Regions from separate parts of the Drancourtella sp. An57 genome, predicted to be linked through region 1. Evidence: a T-box and tRNA genes for the amino acid it is inferred to sense, from the RefSeq annotation. Region 1 holds a T-box; the other holds one or more tRNA genes.

The links. A T-box is a leader RNA that pairs with one kind of tRNA and senses whether it is charged. The one in region 1 lies ahead of pheS (phenylalanine--tRNA ligase subunit alpha), so its partner is inferred to be a tRNA-Phe.
Region 2: it has a tRNA-Phe gene. The T-box ahead of pheS (phenylalanine--tRNA ligase subunit alpha) is inferred to sense a tRNA for this amino acid. The anticodon was not compared.

Annotation. Positions count from the first base shown of each region.
Region 1 covers NZ_NFHY01000025.1:10,375-20,787, reverse strand. Annotated here, with positions in the region: gene abc-f (ribosomal protection-like ABC-F family protein) at 196-1,749, shown strand; T-box leader at 1,765-1,991, shown strand; gene pheS (phenylalanine--tRNA ligase subunit alpha) at 2,099-3,118, shown strand; gene pheT (phenylalanine--tRNA ligase subunit beta) at 3,140-5,557, shown strand; gene queA (tRNA preQ1(34) S-adenosylmethionine ribosyltransferase-isomerase QueA) at 5,576-6,601, shown strand; gene B5G11_RS15330 (YitT family protein) at 6,827-7,669, opposite strand; tRNA gene B5G11_RS15325 (tRNA-Ser) at 7,809-7,895, opposite strand; gene tdh (L-threonine 3-dehydrogenase) at 8,152-9,189, shown strand; gene B5G11_RS15315 (glycine C-acetyltransferase) at 9,227-10,413, shown strand, end outside.
Region 2 covers NZ_NFHY01000026.1:4,925-15,337, reverse strand. Annotated here, with positions in the region: gene B5G11_RS15505 (LacI family DNA-binding transcriptional regulator) at 1-195, opposite strand, end outside; gene recR (recombination mediator RecR) at 316-912, opposite strand; gene B5G11_RS15495 (YbaB/EbfC family nucleoid-associated protein) at 931-1,284, opposite strand; gene dnaX (DNA polymerase III subunit gamma/tau) at 1,297-2,877, opposite strand; gene B5G11_RS15485 (ATP-dependent 6-phosphofructokinase) at 2,920-4,002, opposite strand; gene B5G11_RS15480 (methionyl aminopeptidase) at 4,219-5,082, shown strand; tRNA gene B5G11_RS15475 (tRNA-Gly) at 5,162-5,232, opposite strand; tRNA gene B5G11_RS15470 (tRNA-Phe) at 5,236-5,308, opposite strand; gene B5G11_RS15465 (hypothetical protein) at 5,439-5,762, opposite strand; gene B5G11_RS15460 (hypothetical protein) at 6,006-6,443, opposite strand; gene B5G11_RS16410 (hypothetical protein) at 6,421-6,576, opposite strand; gene B5G11_RS15455 (GTP pyrophosphokinase) at 6,680-7,585, shown strand; gene B5G11_RS15450 (hypothetical protein) at 7,599-7,826, shown strand; gene B5G11_RS15445 (hypothetical protein) at 7,819-8,352, shown strand; gene B5G11_RS15440 (RNHCP domain-containing protein) at 8,731-9,162, shown strand; gene B5G11_RS15435 (glycerol dehydrogenase) at 9,317-10,413, shown strand, end outside.

The sequences.
Region 1 (10,413 bases):
TTCTTTTTTCATTATAGAAACAAGAGGAAAAGATGACCAGAAGAGTCATGAAAAGAAGAACTGTTCTTTTCATGACTCTTTTTCTTTTGGCGATGTTCGGGGACGTGTTCCGATGCACCGGAACACGTCCCCGGTATAGCCTAAGTTAAAGTCGGGCTTTTTTGCAGTGTGTGCATGGTGAAAGGGGATGATGAGATGTCGCAGATACAGATTACAGATCTTACTTTTTCGTATGATACGCATTTTGAGTCGATTTTTGAGCATGTGAGTGTGCTTTTGGATACGGACTGGAGGACGGGGCTGATTGGTCGGAATGGGACCGGAAAGACGACGTTTTTGAAGCTGTTATCGGGTGCGTATCCGTACCGGGGAAGGATCCGTATGTCGGAGACGGCGGAGTATTTTCCGGTGGATATCCGGGATGTGAGGAAGTCTTCTTTGGAGGTCCTGGAGGAAATTGATCCGGATTATGAGTTCTGGAGAGTTTTAAGAGAGATGGAATGGATGGGAATGGATTCGACCATCCTGGAGCGGCCTTATGGGACGCTTAGTCCGGGAGAGCGGATCCGGCTACAGCTTGCGGTGCTGTTTGCCAAGGAGCATGCGTTCCTTCTGATTGATGAGCCGACAAATCATCTGGATGAGGAGGGGAGGCAGATGCTGGCCTCTTATCTGAGCAGGAAGAAGGGATTCCTTCTTGTTTCCCATGACCGGAGACTTCTGGATGCCTGTACGGATCATACGATGGCGATTGAGCGCAGCAGCATCCGGATCTACAAGGGAAGTTTCCAGACATGGCAGAGAGAAAAGAGTCTGCGGGATCAGGCGGAGTTGGAGCAGAATCAGAAGCTGAAAAAGGAGATCCGCCATCTGGAGGCGGCGGCAAGGGAGGCCGGAAGATGGGCAGGTAATAAGGAGAAAGAAAAGATCGGTCATAAAGTGGGAGGACTGAAGCCGGACCGTGGTGCAATCGGCCATAAGGCGGCGAAGATGATGAAGCGGTCCAAGGTGCTGGAGCACCGGATGGAGAAGGCGGCTAAAGAAAAGGCAGGGCTTTTAAAGGACATCGAGACGGTGGAGGAACTGAAAATGTTTCCACTGGATTATGAGAAGGAGCGTCTTGTTTCCGTGGAAGGGATTTCGTTTGCCCGCGGGGACCGTCAGATTTTGAAAGACTTTTCGTTGGAAATCCGGCGGGGAGACCGGATTGCTTTGAAAGGGCCGAATGGCTGCGGGAAGACGACGATTCTGAAGCTGATTGCAGGGATCTATCAGCCGGATGAGGGAAGAATTCAGACCGGAAGCGGCCTGAAGATTTCGGTTGTCAGCCAGGATTCTTCTGAAATGAGAGGAACGCTGGCGGAGATAGAAGAGGAGGCGGGACTTGATAAAACGCTGTTCCGGGCTGTTTTGAGGAAGCTTGATTTTTCCAGAGACCAGTTTGACAAGCGTCTGGAGGAGTACAGCGAGGGTCAGCGTAAAAAGGTGCTTCTTGCAAAGAGCCTCTGCGAGCCGTCCCATCTATATATCTGGGACGAGCCGTTAAACTACATTGATATATTCACAAGAATTCAGATTGAGAATCTGATTCTTGAGCGGAAACCATCCATGATCTTTGTAGAACACGACAGTGTATTTACCGAACGGATTGCAAAGAGCGCTGTACGTTTCGAAAAAGATCCTCAAAGCGCCGGATTTAAAGCAGTTTTCGAGAGTTCCGGACTTGACAAAGAGCAGGGGGATGTTTAAAATAAAGAAGATACAGTAAAGGCTGTGAATGTGTCAGTAGGATATCTGATCTCCGACAGAGAGAAGGAGCCGCAGGCTGGAAGCTCCTTTCGATTTGACAGATATGCCGAATTTCCCACAGGAGCTGCATTTCTGAACAGAGAGTAAGAAATGACGTGTAGTGCACGTTACGCATACAAGAGAGCCTGCCTTTTGACGGCAGGAATCAGGGTGGTACCGCGGATTGATTCTCCGTCCCTTTTTGGGGCGGAGTTTTTTTTGTTTACCGGAAAGGATTGGACTTTCCTGAATACGAAAAGCCTTCTGTTCGGTACAGGCTGCCTTGGTTGATGAGTAAAGGAGGAAAATCATGAAAGAAAAGCTTCAGAGCATCAGAGAAGAAGCATTAAAGCAGATCCAGTCTGCAGATGTGCCGGAAAAATTAAATGATGTACGTGTCAGGTTTTTAGGTAAAAAAGGAGAACTGACAGCAGTTCTCAAAGGAATGAAAGATGTAGCGGCAGAGGAACGTCCGAAAGTCGGACAGATGGTCAATGAAGTCCGCCAGGAAATCGAAGGTATTCTGGATGAGACAAAGAAAAAGATGGATGCAAAGATCCGGGAAGAAAAATTAAAAGCTGAAGTGATCGATGTTACGCTTCCATCCAAAAAGAATGTAGTGGGACACCGTCATCCGAACACTATTGCCCAGGAAGAGGTAGAGCGGATCTTCATCGGTATGGGATATGAAGTAGTCGAAGGACCGGAGATCGAATACGATCTCTATAACTTTGAGAAGCTCAACATCCCGGCAGATCATCCGGCAAAAGATGAACAGGATACATTCTATATCAATAAGGATATCGTGCTCAGAACCCAGACTTCCCCGGTACAGGCTCGTGTCATGGAGCAGGGGAAACTTCCGATCCGTATGATCTCTCCTGGACGGGTATTCCGTTCTGACGAGGTGGATGCAACGCATTCGCCGTCTTTCCATCAGATCGAAGGACTTGTAGTAGATAAAAATATTTCTTTTGCGGATCTGAAAGGAACGCTGGAAGTTTTCGCAAAAGAGCTGTTCGGACCGGAGACAAAGACAAAATTCCGTCCGCATCATTTCCCGTTCACAGAGCCAAGCGCCGAGGTGGATGTGACATGCTTCAAATGTGGCGGAAAGGGCTGCCGTTTCTGTAAGGGATCCGGATGGATCGAGATCCTTGGCTGCGGAATGGTACACCCGCACGTGCTGGAAATGTGCGGAATTGACCCGGATGAATATACCGGTTTCGCATTCGGTGTAGGGCTTGAGAGAATTGCCCTTCTGAAATATGAGATCGACGACATGAGACTGCTGTACGAAAACGACATCAGATTCTTAAAGCAGTTCTAGGATAAGGGAGGAAAAAAGATCATGAATACATCATTATCATGGATTAAAGCATATGTCCCGGATCTGGACGTGACAGAGCAGGAATACACAGACGCCATGACACTGTCCGGTACCAAGGTGGAGGGATATGAAAAGATGGATGAAGATCTGGACAAGATCGTGGTAGGGCAGATTGAGAAGATCGAAAAGCATCCGGATGCGGATAAGCTTGTCATCTGCCAGGTGAATATCGGAAGCGAGACAATTCAGATCGTAACCGGAGCGCCGAATGTGGAAGAAGGACAGAAAATTCCGGTTGTTCTCGTGGGAGGCCGTGTAGCAGGCGGACACGATGGAAGTAAAACGAAAGGCGGAATTGAAATCAAGGCCGGAAAACTGCGCGGAGTGGACAGTTACGGCATGATGTGCTCCATCGAAGAGCTTGGTTCTACAAAAGAAATGTATCCGGAAGCACCGGAAAATGGAATCTATATTTTCCCGGATGATGTGGAAGTTGGTGCAGACGCCATTGAAGTACTTGGACTTCATGATGCGGTATTTGAATATGAAGTCACATCCAACCGTGTGGACTGCTTCAGCGTGATCGGAATCGCAAGAGAAGCAGCGGCAACATTCGGAAAAAGCTTCCATCCGCCGGTTGTTAAAGAGACCGGAAATGAGGAGAATGCTTCTGACTATATCAAAGTGACTGTCAAGAATCAGGATCTCTGCTCCAGATACTGCGCAAGAGTCGTAAAAAATATTAAAATCGGACCGTCTCCAAAGTGGATGCAGAGAAGACTAGCATCTGTCGGAATCCGCCCGATCAACAATCTTGTTGATATCACAAACTACGTGATGGAAGAATACGGACAGCCGATGCACGCTTACGATCTGGATACCATCGCAGGAAAAGAAATCATTGTCAGAAATGCAGAAGACGGTGAGACATTCACGACACTGGACGGTCAGGAGAGACACCTTGACAAAGACGTACTGATGATCTGCGACGGCGAAAAATCCATCGGAATCGCCGGAATTATGGGAGGCGAAAATTCCATGATCACAGATCACGTGCACACCGTTCTGTTTGAGGCGGCATGCTTTGATGGGACAAATATCCGTAAGTCCAGCAAACGTGTAGGACTGCGTACCGATGCATCCGGAAAATTTGAAAAAGGACTGGATCCGAACAATGCAAAGGCAGCGATCGACCGTGCATGCCAGCTCGTAGAAGAGATGGGCGCAGGTGAAGTAGTCGGAGGAACTGTAGATGTATATGGAAAGGTAAAAGAGCCTGTCCGTGTTCCGTTTGACGCAGATGCCATCAACCGTCTTCTTGGAACAGATATTTCTAAAGAAGAGATGATCGGATACCTTGCAAAAGTAGAACTTGCCTACGATGAAGAGACAAACGAAATCGTGGCTCCGACCTTCCGCCATGACATTTTCCGCCTTGCGGACCTGGCAGAGGAAGTGGCAAGATTCTACGGCTATGACAATATTCCGACTACCCTCCCGAAGGGAGAAGCGACAACAGGAAAGCTTTCCTTCAAGCAGAGAATCGAAGCTTCCGCAAGAGAAATCGCGGAGTTCTGCGGATTCAGCCAGGGTATGACATATTCCTTCGAGAGTCCGAAAGTATTTGATAAACTCCTGCTTCCTAAGGATGCGCAGGAACGTCAGGCAATCCAGATTTCCAATCCGCTTGGAGAGGACTACAGCATTATGCGTACCATTTCCCTGAACGGAATGCTGACTTCCCTTGCAACGAACTATAACCGGAGAAACAAAGATGTAAGACTCTATGAGCTTGGAAATATTTATCTTCCGAAATCACTGCCGCTTACCGAACTTCCGGAAGAGAGGATGCAGTTTACACTTGGAATGTACGGAGAAGGCGATTTCTTCAGCATGAAAGGTGTTGTGGAAGAATTCTTTGAAAAGATCGGCATGCGCAAAAAAGAACAGTACGATCCGAACGCGGGCAAATCCTTCCTGCATCCGGGACGTCAGGCAAATATTGTTTATGAAGGAACCGTTGTCGGTTATCTTGGAGAAGTTCATCCGGAAGTTGCGGACAATTATGGCATTGGCGGACGTGCATACGTTGCAGTCATCGATATGCCGGAAGTGGTTGCACGCGCAACATTTGACCGGAAATACAGCGGAATCGCAAAATTCCCGGCTGTGACAAGAGATATCAGTATGGTAGTTCCAAAAGAGATCCTTGCAGGGCAGATCGAGGCGATGATTGAGCAGAGAGGCGGAGACATTCTGGAAAGCTACAATCTGTTTGACCTTTATGAAGGCGCTCAGATCAAAGAAGGATACAAATCCATCGCATATTCGATTGTATTCCGTGCGAAAGACAGAACGCTTGAGGAATCAGACGTGACGAAAGCCATGAAAAAGATTCTCAACGGTCTGGAGAGCATGGGCATCGAACTGAGACAGTAAAGAGGAATCGTCATCATGATGAAAAAAGAAGACTTTTATTTTGAACTGCCGCAGGAACTGATCGCGCAGGACCCGCTGGAGGACCGCTCCGGCTCGAGACTCCTTGTCCTTGACAAGGAGTCCGGTGAGATTGAGCACAGAACCTTCCGGGACATCAAAGAGTATCTGGAGCCGGGAGACTGTCTGGTGATCAATGATACCAAAGTCATTCCGGCCCGGCTGATCGGGTCCAAAGTGGGAACAAATGCAAAGATCGAGATTCTGCTTTTAAAGAGAAAAGAAAATGACATCTGGGAAACCCTTGTAAAACCCGGAAAAAAGGCAAAGCCCGGGACGAAAATCAGCTTTGGCGAAGGGCTTCTCATCGGAGAAGTGCTGGACGTGGTGGATGAAGGAAACCGCCTGATTCAGTTTTCCTACGAAGGAATCTTTGAGGAGATTCTGGATCAGCTTGGACAGATGCCGCTCCCGCCGTATATCACCCATCAGCTGGAGGATAAAAACCGCTATCAGACCGTGTATGCAAAACACAGCGGATCCGCGGCAGCTCCGACGGCAGGCCTGCATTTCACGCCGGAGCTTCTGGAAGAAATCAAAGAAAGCGGTGTCGAGATCGCTCATGTGACACTTCATGTCGGGCTTGGCACCTTCCGCCCGGTGAAAGTGGAAAATATTCAGGAACACCATATGCACTCGGAGTTTTACCGGATTGAGGCTTCTGAAGCAGAAAAGATCAATCGTGCAAAACGGGAAGGACACCGGGTGATCTGTGTCGGAACGACAAGCTGCCGCACGGTGGAGTCGGCGGCAAAACCTGACGGAACACTGTCAGAATGCAGCGGATGGACAGAGATTTTCATCTATCCGGGATATCGGTTTAAAGTACTGGACTGCCTTCTGACGAATTTCCATCTCCCGGAATCGACTCTGATTATGCTGGTCAGCGCACTGGCAGGAAGGGAGCATGTGCTTCATGCATATGAGGAAGCAGTAAAAGAACGCTACCGTTTCTTCAGTTTTGGGGATGCCATGCTGATCCGGTAACAGACAGTATAAAAAAAGAAAACTGGAAGCAGAAATCTATGGGCTTTGGATTCTGCTTCCAGTTTTTTCTTTTGAGGGTTGGAAGGTTTATGTTTGGTTTCATAGTTAAATAACTATTACAATACATACTATACCGGAAAAATATGAAAGGAATGTGTACGCCGGATAAAAGGATTCTTAAAAAACGAAAGAAACTATTAAAAAAGTCTTTACGATCCGGAAATACTATCTGGATATAGTAAAACCACGGCCTCCAACGTAGTTGACGTTGTCGATGACAGTAAAAGCGGTAGGATCAATCGTATAAATCATCTTTTTTACATCGTTGATCTTCCGGTACGGCAGAATGGTAAGGATCACCTTGGATGGATCCAGATGATATCCTCCCTCTGCCTGAAGGAAAGTCAGACCAAGATCAAAGGTATGCAGAAGTTCCTGACGGATCTTTTCATGCTCGGAAGAAAAAATCAGAAGCTGGACTTCTGAACGGCCGTAGGTGATGACCTTATTAACCATGATACTGGTAACAAGTATGACAATAACTCCGTAAACTGTCTGAAGAAGTGGCTTTGAGACTGCCTGCAGAAGAATCACGGTGCAGTCGCACACATACATGACAACAGAGACAGGAATGCGAAACTTCTTATTGAGAACAACACCGAGAATGTCAAATCCGCCGCTGGAACCATTTGCCCGCAGGATAATGCCGCTTCCGATTCCAAGAAGACATCCGGCAAGAAGGCTGCTCAGAAAAGGATCCTGAGATAACGGAAGAAACAGGTCGATCTGGGAGAAGACATCCAGAAGGACCGGAAACAGGAAAGTCATAATCAATGTTTTAAAAATGAATTCCTTCCCGGCAAACAGCCATCCGACAAGAAACAAAAGGATATTGATACAAAGTACAATCGCAGACAGAGGGAGCGGAAGCAGGTTCTGCAGAATAACAGACAGACCTGTCACACCTCCTGCCACAAAATTCTGAGGCAGTACGAAGAGACCAAATGCGGCAGCCGTCATGGTGCCTCCTACTACGATCAGGAGATAAGACAAGAGTTTTTTCTTCATAATATAGTACCTCCAGGGATTTGATAAGTTTCGATCTGTACTATATGGTACAATCTGAAGGCACGGAACGTCAAGTTAATGCGTTGAACTGAAAAAAGCTCCCGGGCAGGACTGTAACTGCCGGAGAGCTTTTTGAAAGCGGAGATGGTGGGAGTCGAACCCACGCGCCCTTGCGGACCTATCGCATTTCGAGTGCGACCTCTTACGACCACTTGAGTACATCTCCATAGTCGCTGATAGAATCAGCTTATATATTATATCAAAAGATCTATAAAAAGAAAAGAGAAAATCCGGAAAAAAATCAACTTGCCTTTTGTAGAAAGACAACTGTCTTTGTATGCGAGAAAAAGACAAGTGAGATTAAAATGTTTGTCAGAGACGGAAAAAATGCTTGAAATTTTACAAAGGAGGGAGTATTATTAAGATAGAAATTAGGCAGTTTGTCAAAAGAACGGAGGAATTCAAAAATGAGCGATAACATGATGTGGGCATTGGTAAAAGAGAAACCGGAAGCAGGTTTATGGATGAAAAGAGTACCGATTCCGGAAGTAGGACCAAATGATGTAAAGATCAAAATCCACAAAACGGCTATCTGCGGTACAGACGTACATATTTATCAGTGGAATGAATGGGCACAGCATACGATTCCGATCGGATTGACAGCAGGTCATGAGTATGTCGGAGAAGTCGTAGAAGTAGGTCCTGGAGTACAGGGATTCAAGATCGGAGATCTCGTATCCGGTGAAGGACATATCACATGCGGCAAATGCCGGAACTGCCTGGAAGGACACAAGGAAAACTGCAAAGATGCAAAAGGTGTTGGCGTTAACAGAAATGGCGCATTTGCAGAATATCTTGTAATTCCAGCTTCCAATGTATGGCCGTGCAATCCGAATATCCCGGAAGAGATGTATGCGATTTTTGATCCGTTCGGAAACGCTACACATACAGCTCTTTCCTATGATATGCTGGGAGAGGATGTTCTGATTACAGGCGCAGGCCCGATCGGAATTATGGCAGCGGCAATCGCAAAATTTGCAGGAGCAAGACACGTTGTTGTTACAGACCTGAACCAGTATCGCCTGGATCTTGCAACAAAACTTGGGGCAACAAGAACAGTAAACTTAAAAGAAGAAAAACTGACAGACGTCATGAAAGAAATTGGTATGACAGAGGGGTTTGACGTAGGTCTTGAAATGTCCGGAAGCCCGGCAGGACTTTCTGATATGATTCACAATATGAAACACGGCGGAAAGATCGCGCTTCTCGGACTTCAGGGAACAGAAACGAAAGTCGATCTGGAGACAGTAATCTTCAATGGTCTGAATATCCGCGGTATCTATGGAAGAAAAGTATGGGATACCTGGTACAAGATGTCCACAATGCTTCAGGCAGGACTTGATATTTCCCCGATCATTACACACCGCTTCGACATCAAAGATTACGAAAAAGGATTCGAGGCAATGATCTCCGGAAATTCAGGAAAAGTAGTACTTGACTGGTCTCATATCAATGACTAGGCAAGCGATCGAAGATAAGAAAGGAAGATAGATTCAAATGGCACGTAAAAATGATATTTTAAGCATTTATACAAAAACAGTAGATGAAATCAAAGAAGCAGGCCTTTTCAAAGGGGAAGCTCCGATCTGCTCTCCTCAGGGAGCAAAAGTAGTTCTGGAAGATGGAAAAGAGTACCTCAACATGTGTGCAAACAACTATCTGGGACTTGGTAACAACCAGAGACTGATCGACGCTGCAAAGCGTACTTATGATGAAAGAGGATTCGGTGTTGCTTCAGTACGTTTCATCTGCGGAACACAGGACATTCATAAACAGCTGGAGAAAAAGATCTCTGATTTCCTTGGAACAGACGATACTATCCTTTACTCCTCCTGCTTTGATGCAAACGGCGGTCTGTTTGAGACAATTCTGAAAGCAGAAGACGCAGTCATCAGTGATGAACTGAACCATGCTTCCATTATCGATGGAGTACGTCTCTGCAAAGCAAAGAGATATCGTTACAAAAACAATGATATGGAAGATCTGGAAGCAAAATTAAAAGAGGCAGATGAAGCCGGAGCAAGAATCAAACTGATCGCTACAGACGGTGTATTCTCCATGGACGGTATCATCGCAAACCTGAAAGGTATCTGTGATCTTGCTGACAAATACAATGCACTTGTTATGGTAGATGACAGCCACGCAGTTGGATTTGTAGGCAAAAAAGGCCGTGGTACAGCAGAATACTGTGGAGTAGAAGGCCGTGTAGATATTATCACGGGAACACTTGGAAAAGCCCTGGGCGGAGCATCAGGCGGATACACATCCGGACGTCAGGAAATTATTGACCTGCTTCGTCAGCAGAGCCGTCCGTATCTGTTCTCCAACTCTCTTGCACCGGCAATTGTCGGAGCAAGCATGGAACTGTTTGATATGTTAAGCGAAAGCACAGAACTCCGTGACCATCTGGAGGAAGTTACTACTTACTACCGCCAGAAACTGGATGAAAATGGATTTGACGTTATTCCGGGAACACATCCATGTGTGCCGGTTATGATCTACGATGAGAAGACAGCTGCTGAATTCGCTAAGAGAATGATGGAAAAAGGTGTTTATGTCGTAGCATTCTCCTATCCGGTAGTACCGAAGGGAAAAGCAAGAATCCGTACACAGGTATGTGCAAGCCATACAAAAGAAGATATCGATTTCATCGTAAAATGCTTCATCGAAGTGCGTGAAGAAAT
Region 2 (10,413 bases), on a different contig from region 1:
TTCCTTCCTGCTCTCTTTTCTGACCTTTCGTTTCGGCGGCTGATAGCCTAGCCTGGCCGCCGTCTGTTCCACCTTCTCCACGGTCTCCTTGGAAAAGGAAACATTATATTTCTTATTCAGAATCATGGAAACCGTAGACTGGGATACGCCCGCTGCCTTTGCGATGTCTGTCGATGTGATCTTCTTTTTCTTCATCCTCTTCCTCCCATCTGACAAGGTGGCGCAGCTTTCCTTGCGCGCGGATTCAAGCCGTCTCCTCTCACCGCAAAAGGAAAGGGATCTACAGAAGTCAGAGGCTTTTGCAATCCCTTTTTCTTAAAGCTCCGTGCGTCCTTCCAGGGCGCGAAGAAGCGTCACTTCATCGATATACTCCAAATCTCCTCCGACCGGAACCCCGCTTGCAATCCTGCTCACCTTGATCCCTGTCGGCTTGATCAGCTTGCTGATGTACATAGCTGTGGTCTCTCCCTCCAGCGTAGAGTTTGTCGCAACAATGACCTCATTGACATCTCCCTCCAGCCGGATCATCAGCTCTTTAAGACGAATGTCTCCCGGTCCGATTCCAAGCATCGGCGAAATCGCCCCGTGAAGCACATGATACACACCATTGTACTTTCCGGTCTTTTCATAAGCGGCCAGGTCTCTCGGCGTCTCCACCACCATGATCGTCCCGTGGTCTCTCTGCTCATTTTTACAGATCGGACAGAGCTCGTCATCCGTCAAAGTGCAGCACTCCCTGCAGTACCGGACATTGTTTCTCGCACTGACCATCGTCTCGGCAAGTTTTTCCACCTGCTCCTTCGGCATGTGAATCAGATGAAACGCAAGTCTCTGTGCCGACTTCGGCCCGATACCCGGAAGTCTGGAAAGCTCCTCAATCAGACGGCTGATCTGGTTACTATAGTACTCCATTCTTTTCTCACTCCCGGACTAAAATAATCCTGGCATACCTCCGCCAAGTCCTCCCGTAAGTTTGCTCATTACGGAAGAATTAGCCTCATCCACTTGACGCAGCGCTTCATTTACCGCAGCTACAATCAGATCCTGAAGCATCTCGATATCTTCCGGATCCACTACTTCTTCCTGAAGTTCTACGTTTAACACTTCTCTCTTGCCGGATACCGTCACCTTGACTGCTCCGCCCCCTGCTGTGGCAGAAAACTCTTTTGTCTCCAGCTCCTTAGCCTGTTCTTCCATCTGACGTTGCATCTTCTGCGCCTGTTTCATCAGATTCGCCATGTTCCCCGGCATACCTCCGCCAGGAAAACCTCCACGTTTTGCCATATTATCTTCCTCCTAATCTTCCACTGTGATATCCATATGGATCAGCTGTTCCAGATCTATATAGCTGTCCTCAAATCTGCGGCCCTGCTCGACCTTCCCGACCTCGATTTCGACTTTCTTTCCGGTCCTTTCTACGATCAGATCCTGAATCTCCTTCTTATGGTCTTCGGTCCCGACAACGCCTGCCGCCAGATCATCCGGAAGGATAATCTGAAGCTGGCCTGCATTTCCAACACTGAGCCTTGCCTGTCTGAGATAAACTTTGAGCATTCCGGATGCATCATTTGCTATCATTCTGAAATTTTTTACTACTTCCTTTACATCCTCCGGAAGCGCCTTCGGAACCTCCCTCGGCTGTACCGGCATCTCTCCCGGCATTTCCTGTGCCGTCGGGCCATCCGCCGCCCTGTATCCCTGAGGAGGTGCCTGCGCCACAAGACCCTTCTCCACCTTTTCCTCCAGTGCGCGGATCCGCTCCAGAATCGTATCCTGGCGCGTCTCCATCTGCGGAACGCAGATCCGGATCAATGCCACTTCCAGAAGGACTCTCTTCTGTGTAGCGTACTTCAGCTGATTGCTCAGATCTGAAAAAATCCTGATATAACGCATCAAAGCGTCATTTTCTATCATCTGTGCTTCTTCTTTTAACTGTGCCAGATTTTCTGTTGAAACGTCAAGCACATCCTCCATATTATCAGAACTCTTTGCCAATAGCAAGTTTCTTAAATACCATGTGAAATCCGTGGTAAGCTGGGCAAGCTCTTTTCCCTCCATCACAAGATCGTTTACCGTCTGAAGCACGCCTTTGACATCCCGGTCAATCATTCTGCGCAGCAGGGCACTGTATACATCCGTGTCCACCGCTCCCAGAACACTGAGCACCTTATCGTAGGTAAGCTTCTCTCCGATATGAAAGGCAATGCACTGGTCCAGAAGACTCAGTGCATCCCTCATGGAACCGTCCGCCGCTTTCGCAATGTAGCGGATGGCCCGCTCCTCTACTTCCACCTCTTCTTTTTTCATCAGTTCATTCAGACGTGCTGCAATCGTATCAATCGTAATTCTTCTGAAATCATATCTCTGGCACCTTGACAGGATAGTGATCGGAATCTTGTGAACCTCGGTCGTCGCCAGAATAAAGATCACATATTCCGGCGGCTCCTCCAGCGTCTTTAAAAGCGCGTTGAACGCCCCGATGGAAAGCATATGGACCTCGTCGATGATGTAGACTTTATACCTGCCCTGAGCCGGCCGGTACTCGACTTCCTCCCGGATGCTCCGGATATTGTCAACACCATTGTTGGATGCCGCATCGATCTCCACTACGTTCATGTAAGTTCCCGCCGCGATATTTCTGCACATATCGCACTCTCCGCACGGGCTTCCGTCTACCGGATGCTCACAGTTGACCGCTCTTGCAAAGATCTTTGCCACCGTTGTCTTTCCCGTCCCTCTTGTCCCGCAGAACAGATAGGCATGTCCGATTCTTCCTGACTTGATCTGGTTTTTTAATGTAGTTACAATATGGTCCTGCCCCTTTACGTCTTCAAATTCTGCTGGTCGGAACTTCCTGTATAAGGCAGTATAAGACATAATTCATTCTCCTTGTCTGATTTTTCCTGATTCTTCCTCAATCTATTTGTCGCCAAAGCTGATTCCGATTGTACGTGCTTCTCTGATGATCTTCGCTTTCGGATCTACTGTCTTAAGCTTTCCGGCAACCTCTTTGAGCGGAACTTTACATGTCTCGCCCTCCTTGATGGCAACCATATAGCCGTACTCATGACGCAGAATCATCTCTGCCGCAGCCGCGCCAAGCCTTGTCGCAAGAACTCTGTCATACGGGCACGGGGATCCTCCTCTTTGTGTATGCCCCGGAACCGTAATACGGACTTCCTTGTCGCACTTGCTCTCGATCTTCTCTGCCAGTTCATAGGCAACGGACGGATATTTTGCTTTTTTCTTTTCCTGAAGTTCTTTTAATTTCTTCTTCGGAAGCTCAGCCTCCTCCTTGGCAATCGCTCCTTCAGCGACAGCAATGATCGTAAAGCGTTTTCCTGCCGCTGAACGCTTTTTGATATATTCTGCGATCACATTCAGATCATACGGAATCTCAGGAAGCAGAATAATGTCCGCTCCTCCGGCAATCCCTGCATGCAGCGTGACCCATCCTACTTTATGCCCCATTACTTCTATGATAAATACGCGGCTGTGGGATGTGGCTGTTGTATGAATCCGGTCAATCGTATCTGTCGCGATATCCACCGCACTCTGGAAACCAAACGTCATATCCGTACCCCAGAGATCATTGTCGATCGTCTTTGGCAGCGTAATTACATTTAATCCTTCTTCCCTCAACAGATTGGCTGTCTTATGAGTCCCATTTCCGCCAAGGATGACAAGGCAGTCCAGATTCAGTTTATGGTAGGTGTGCTTCATCGCCTCTACCTTGTCCACTCCGTCCTCACCGATTACTCTCATCTGTTTGAACGGCTGTCTGGAAGTACCAAGGATTGTACCTCCGCGTGTCAGAATACCGGAGAAATCCTTCTCGGTCATCATATCAAAAGTAGAATAAATCAATCCTTTATAGCCATCTCTGAATCCGTAAATTTCCACATCTTTTACTTTGGCAAAAATCCCCTTTGCCACACCTCTCATTGCGGCATTGAGTGCCTGGCAGTCACCGCCGCTTGTCAGCATCCCGATTCTCAGCATATGCCCACGTCCTTTCTTTTCATACATTATAACTGTTCCGCCATACATCTGACCTCGTAAAACAGCATGGCCCGACAGTTCCCACATGTTTTTATTATATCTTATTTTTAGGGTGCTAACAACTGCGAAATGCGATATAATAGGAAAAGAGAGGCATATGCCCCCTCGGATTTTGAGAGATTTCACAAATTCAGAAAGACAAAGGAGATAGAGAATATGGAACGAAATGAACCTTGCTGGTGCGGAAGCGGCAAAAAATATAAGAAGTGTCATATGGCGATGGATGAAAAAATCGCTCTTCATGCCGAAAAGGGCGAAATCGTACCGGACCACTCCATGATCAAGACTCCGGAACAGATCGAAAAAATCCGGATCAGCGCCGACTTGAACACCGCTGTCCTCGATCATGTGGCCGCCCACATTCATGCGGGTATGAGCACGGCCGAAATAGATAAGCTCGTCTATGACTTCACAACAGAGCACGGCGGCATCCCTGCCCCGCTTGATTACCAGGGATTCCCAAAGAGTGTCTGCACTTCCATCAACAATGAAATCTGCCACGGAATTCCGGATGAATCCATCATCCTGCAGGAGGGCGATATTGTCAACGTGGACGTTTCCACCATTCTGGACGGATATTTTTCCGATGCTTCCAGAATGTTCTGCATCGGGGAAGTCAGCGAGCGTGCCAGACGTCTCGTACGTGTCACTGAAGAATGTGTGGAGCTCGGACTGAAAGAGGCAAAACCCTGGAATCATCTCGGCGATATCGCAGACGCTATCAACAGCCATGCGAAAGCAAACGGGTACTCCGTTGTGGAAGACATCGGAGGCCACGGCATCGGCCTGGAGTTCCACGAAGAGCCATGGGTCAGCTATGTCACACCAAAGGGAAGCGAGATGCTTCTCGTTCCTGGCATGATGTTTACCATCGAGCCGATGATCAACGAAGGAAGTCCGGATTTTTTTATCGATGAAGACAACGGATGGACTGTCTACACGGAAGACGACGGACTCTCTGCACAGATCGAATACATGGTGCTTATTACAGAAGACGGCGCCGAGGTACTGACGAAATAGCAATGTTCCGGGCAAAGAAAAGGCCGCCGCATCATCTTTACTTGATGATACGGCGGCCTTGCTTTTGAGCAATAAAAAAAGCGGGTGATGGGAATCGAACCCACGTATCCAGCTTGGAAGGCTGGTGTTCTACCATTGAACTACACCCGCGTATGCCCAAAGCCGGAATCGAACCAGCGACACGAGGATTTTCAGTCCTCTGCTCTACCAACTGAGCTATCTGGGCATTTGTCTTGTGCGCTTGGCACATGGACTATTATATGGGTTCCTCTTAGATTTGTCAACACTTTTTTTCAATTTTTCCAATTTATTTTTCGGAATTTTTTCTAATATATCTATTATATGTTCAATTTATCTTATCTAGTGTCATACTCTCCCACATAAATCATCCCATGCCGGTACACCATCCAGGTATCCATTACATCACCCTGCTCCCTGTCGTACGGTGCATCCACAAGTACATAACCGATCTGCCCGTCTTCCAGCTCATGAGGATACCCTTCTGTCGTGATCGATAACGTCAATGCCGCAATCGGATGGCCCGATCTGAGAATTGCAAACCGCGCAGCCCCCTGCGGAAGCATCAGCACGTACATTGCACCAATAATTACAACGAGGGCTATGATCGACAGCCAGAATTTTTTTGTCTTTATCGTACGTATCTTTTTCCTTCTTTTCATCTTCTACACCGTCATTTACAACTTCCCCCTTCTCTAATATTATAACAAAACAGGTCAGAGAGTCCTGAATTTTTTCTTAAAGATTCATTACATCTTGGGTAAAATTTCTGTTGTTTCAGATAAAATGCTTAATAGAATTGTTGCTTAGATGATATTACCTTGTATCCAAATGATAGTTATGATGTGCAGGCCGAAGCCTTGTTGCTTATCGGCCCGCAAAGATCAGTTATTTTTCAACCAAAGTTATGCAATTTCAGAAAGTCTGGATTTTGTTTTTTCAAGTTCACTTTCAAGGCGATTAACCCGAAGCTTAAGAATTTCTTTTTCATTATCAATTTTAACCGCCTCATCCAACTTTCTGCTCAAGTCGAGATGTCCTTCCGCAATAATCTGGATATTCCTGTTCGTCTCATTTTCCAAAGTCAGTTGAACATCTTTAACTATTTTCTCTACACCGGCTACACTTCTTTTGATGTCATTCAGCTCTTGGTTTACTCCGCCGACTTCACTTCTGACATCATTCAGTTCCTGCTTCACTCCATTTACTTCGCCTTTGACACCATCCAGTTCCTTTCTAACGCCGCCAAGTTCTTCTTCAACACATTTGAGCCTATATTCGATTGGATGAAATGTTTTTTCTATAATTCCACTGATTTGTTCAAAATCTTTTGGTTCTAACATATCTCTTTTCCTCCTCTCTCCCTGCCCATTTTGCTTTTGTTCTCTTATCATGCCATGCCCTTTCCGCATTGTCAAGTGCTCCGGCTGCTTTTCCACAAGGCATGTTTTTCACACACATTTTTTCAACATCCATCCCTTCATTCCGTCCCCGGACGTTGATAATCCGGTTCGAAAATGCTATGATAGGGAGGTACCCTGCCAGCAGGGAATTGAACGGAATCAAAGGATATGATCTTATGTTAAAAAAAGAGTTTCTGGAACGTTTTTCGATCAGCGAAGATGAATTTCGCGAGGCGGGACTTGATTGGGATGATCTGTGCTATATCGCAAAGGACTATGCCAAACGTCTTCCTGAGCTTCAGCGTATCCGGGACGAATTTCTACAGGAATTTATTAAAAATAAGGATCAGAGAACGGGACTTCATTCTTACCGTACCCGTGTGAAGACACCATGGCATCTTGTGGAGAAAATCATCCGGAAGCGCTGCGAAAACTATCTGAAATACCGTACGCTCACAAAAGAGAATTACATGAAGTTTGTCACTGACACGATCGGGTTCCGCGGACTGATCCTGTACCGCGAAGACTGGGTGATCTTCCATAAATATCTGATCCAGCATTTTGAAAACAATCCGGATCTTTATATCCACAACTGTATTTCTGATTATCACGCTGACAAAGACCGGTATATGGCCGAACCGCCAAAAGTGCACATGCGTCTGGGAGATTTCAGTGATATTTATTCCGACTGGATCTCCAGCGACAATATCTTCGACCGGAAGCATTACCGCTCTGTCCACTATATTTTGAAGTATCAGGGTGTATACATGGAAGTGCAGATCCGTACTCTTTTCGAGGAGGGATGGGGAGAGATCGACCATCACATTCTCTATCCTTATAAGAAAAGCGACCCGATGCTCACGGAATTTTCCGAGCTTTTAAACCGGCTTTCCGGAATGGGTGATGAAATGGCCTCTTTCTTTAAAAGGCTCTGTGATGTTTCAAGCGAAAATTTCAAGCCGAAACAGACGATTGTCAACCCAAGGCTGGACTATGAAAAGCCAAAAGAAAAGCTGAACGAAGTTGATCTGAGTTCGATACAGACAGTACAGGATGCCATTGACAGCATCGTAAAAGAATAAAGGAGGGATTCCCATGAATCAGAGACCACTGCCGGGCATTCCCGAGGCGATCAGCCAGTCTGCCGACCGCATGATGGAGCGTATCCAAAGCGGAAAGATCCGCAAACACCTGCTTGGAAGTACCTCTCACGTCCGTTACAGCACCATTGAGGATATCGAGTTGAATTCCTACTGCGATTTTGTAAAATCCAAGCTGTTTTTTGATATTATAAAACTGGAAGGAGCAGATCATCATGAATGATATCGAGACCATCTACACACAGTACGAAGATATCGTGGCCGAATTTTCCGAACAGGTCATCAAGAACCGTTACTCTTCGCTTTATAAAGAATGTATTGTATTTCTGGAAAGCCTTGGCATCCACGACAGCGTCCGGATCGATGAAACCATTCTAACCCATGCAGTCATGGATTATTTTACGGATATTTCACGCATGAAGGAATTTCACCATATGAGGCACATCAGTGAGCGGAAGGTGCTTGCCTATGAAACCTACTGGCTTCTTCGCCGGAAACCTTTTCAGGTAATGAAGACCGACGGCGAAGAGGAGTTCTGGGCTTTCCTCAACGAAAAATTCGCGTTTACACGGATCGCTTCTTTCCTGACACGCGACCAGAAATCCGTGATTCTGGATGAAGCATCCAAAAAAGCATTCCTCAACTTTCTGGATACCCTTTACTATTTTCTAAAATACAGAGACTATGATCCGAAAATGCTGGAGCTCGTCATTATGGGCTTTCAGGCAGGGCAGCTGATCCATTCATAGGGGCTGTCACTGCCTGAAAACGGCGTTTTTTCTTTACAATTCCACTTCCATATGATATGATAAAAAAAATCTTAAAGCAGAAGGGAGAGAAGTGGATGTCGGCGAATCGTAAATAACAGGGCAATAAATTTTGTTTTCATCTGAAAGATGATGAGTTTTTTATTGTACTCTTTTTTACGATTGAAATCGGATCGCACTTCTCAGAAGAAAAGTGTTTTTTGCGCTGTCAGAAAGAGCATGTCCGCATACCGGAGATGCCTGGCGGCCGCATATCGGTACATGAGATAACTCATCTTTCAGGAGTTATCTTTTTTTATTGCCCTGCACAGACAATGGAAAGCAACGAGAAATGTATTTGTGTAAGGGAGATAACTGACAATGAATCGTGAAAACAAAAAGAAAAAATACGAAAAAGGATATTATAAAACCCACCCGTGCAAGGACAGCTTCACCTGTAAGGTGTGCGGACGCCCGGTCGTTTCAGCAGGCGCAGGAACGGACCACCGCAACCACTGCCCGAACTGCCTGTCCAGCCTGCATGTGGACATCGAACCGGGAGACAGGGAATCTGACTGCGGAGGCATCATGGACCCGATCGCAGTCTGGACCCGCAAAAACGGCGAATGGGCCATCATCCACCGCTGCCGCCGCTGCGGAAAGCTTTCATCCAACCGGATTGCCGCCGATGACAATCCAATGAAGCTCATTTCCATCGCCATGAAACCATTGTGTCTGCCACCGTTCCCGCTGGAAAGGATTGAAGAACTGACACTCCTCATGGGTGGAGACGGAACGCTGTCCCGCAAATAGTTTTAATGTGTATAAGTTTTCATTTTTGCACAAATTATTCGTAATTATGCATATTTTTTTCAGAATAATTCATCTTGCTTTTCACATCAGATATTTTATACTGATAGTCAAAGAAATAACAAAGTAAACGCAAGACGAAAGGGAGGTCTTACATATGCTTAGACTTAGAATGATGCGTGCACCTCAAAAATATGTACAGGGAAAAGATTCTCTGCTGCAATTCCACAAGGAAATGACCAGTCTTGGTGATAAGTGGCTGTTTATCTGCTCCAGAAGCGGATATAAGATGGCTCACGACAAGATCGAAAAAAGTTTTGAAGGGACATCCGACGTCCGCCAGTACGAAATCTTCGGCGGAGTTTCAAGTACAGGGGAGATCGAAAAAATGCGGGAAATCGTCAGAGAAAACCATCTGAATGTCGTCGTCGGTGTGGGCGGCGGTTCCGCAATTGACACAGCAAAAGCGACAGCACACTACGAAAAGCTTCCTGTCGTTATTGTACCAACCGTTGTAGCGACAGACGCTCCATGCACCGGTCTTTCTGTTATCTACAATGATGATGAAACATTCAACAGTTATCTGTTCTATCCAAAGAACCCGGAAGCCGTCATTGTAGACAGTGCCATCATCGCTAATGCGCCGGTCAGATTCCTGGTTGCCGGCATGGGCGATGCCCTCGGAACTTATTTTGAAGCACGCGCATGCGAGCGCACAGACGCTCCGAGCCTGGAATCCGGCGGAATTACCCAGTCAGCCATGGCTCTCTGCCGGCTCTGTTATGACACACTGAAAGAATACGGTGCTTCTGCAAAAAAGGCATGCGAATGCCATGTGGTAACTCCGGCACTGGAAGCCATTATCGAAGCCAATGTTTACCTCTCCGGTGTCGGTGCCGACAACGGAGGACTTGCCGTTGCCCACTCTTTCTATAACGGTCTTACCGCACTTGGCGGCCACAGCGCTCCGCATGGAAACTGCGTTGCTTTTGGCACCCTCGTACAGCTTGTTCTGGAACGGGCATCTAAAGAAGAATTCAAGGAAGTACAGAATTTCTGTATGGAAGTCGGCCTTCCTGTTACACTGGAAGAAATCGGTATCACCAAAGACGAAGAGATCCGCATTATCGCCGAGAAATCCTGTGTAGAAGGTGAATCCATCCACAACATGGTAGCGGACGTCACTCCGGATCAGCTCTACGCAGCTATCGTTGCAGCGGACGCTCTTGGAAAAGAGGCACTTGCGGAAAAGGA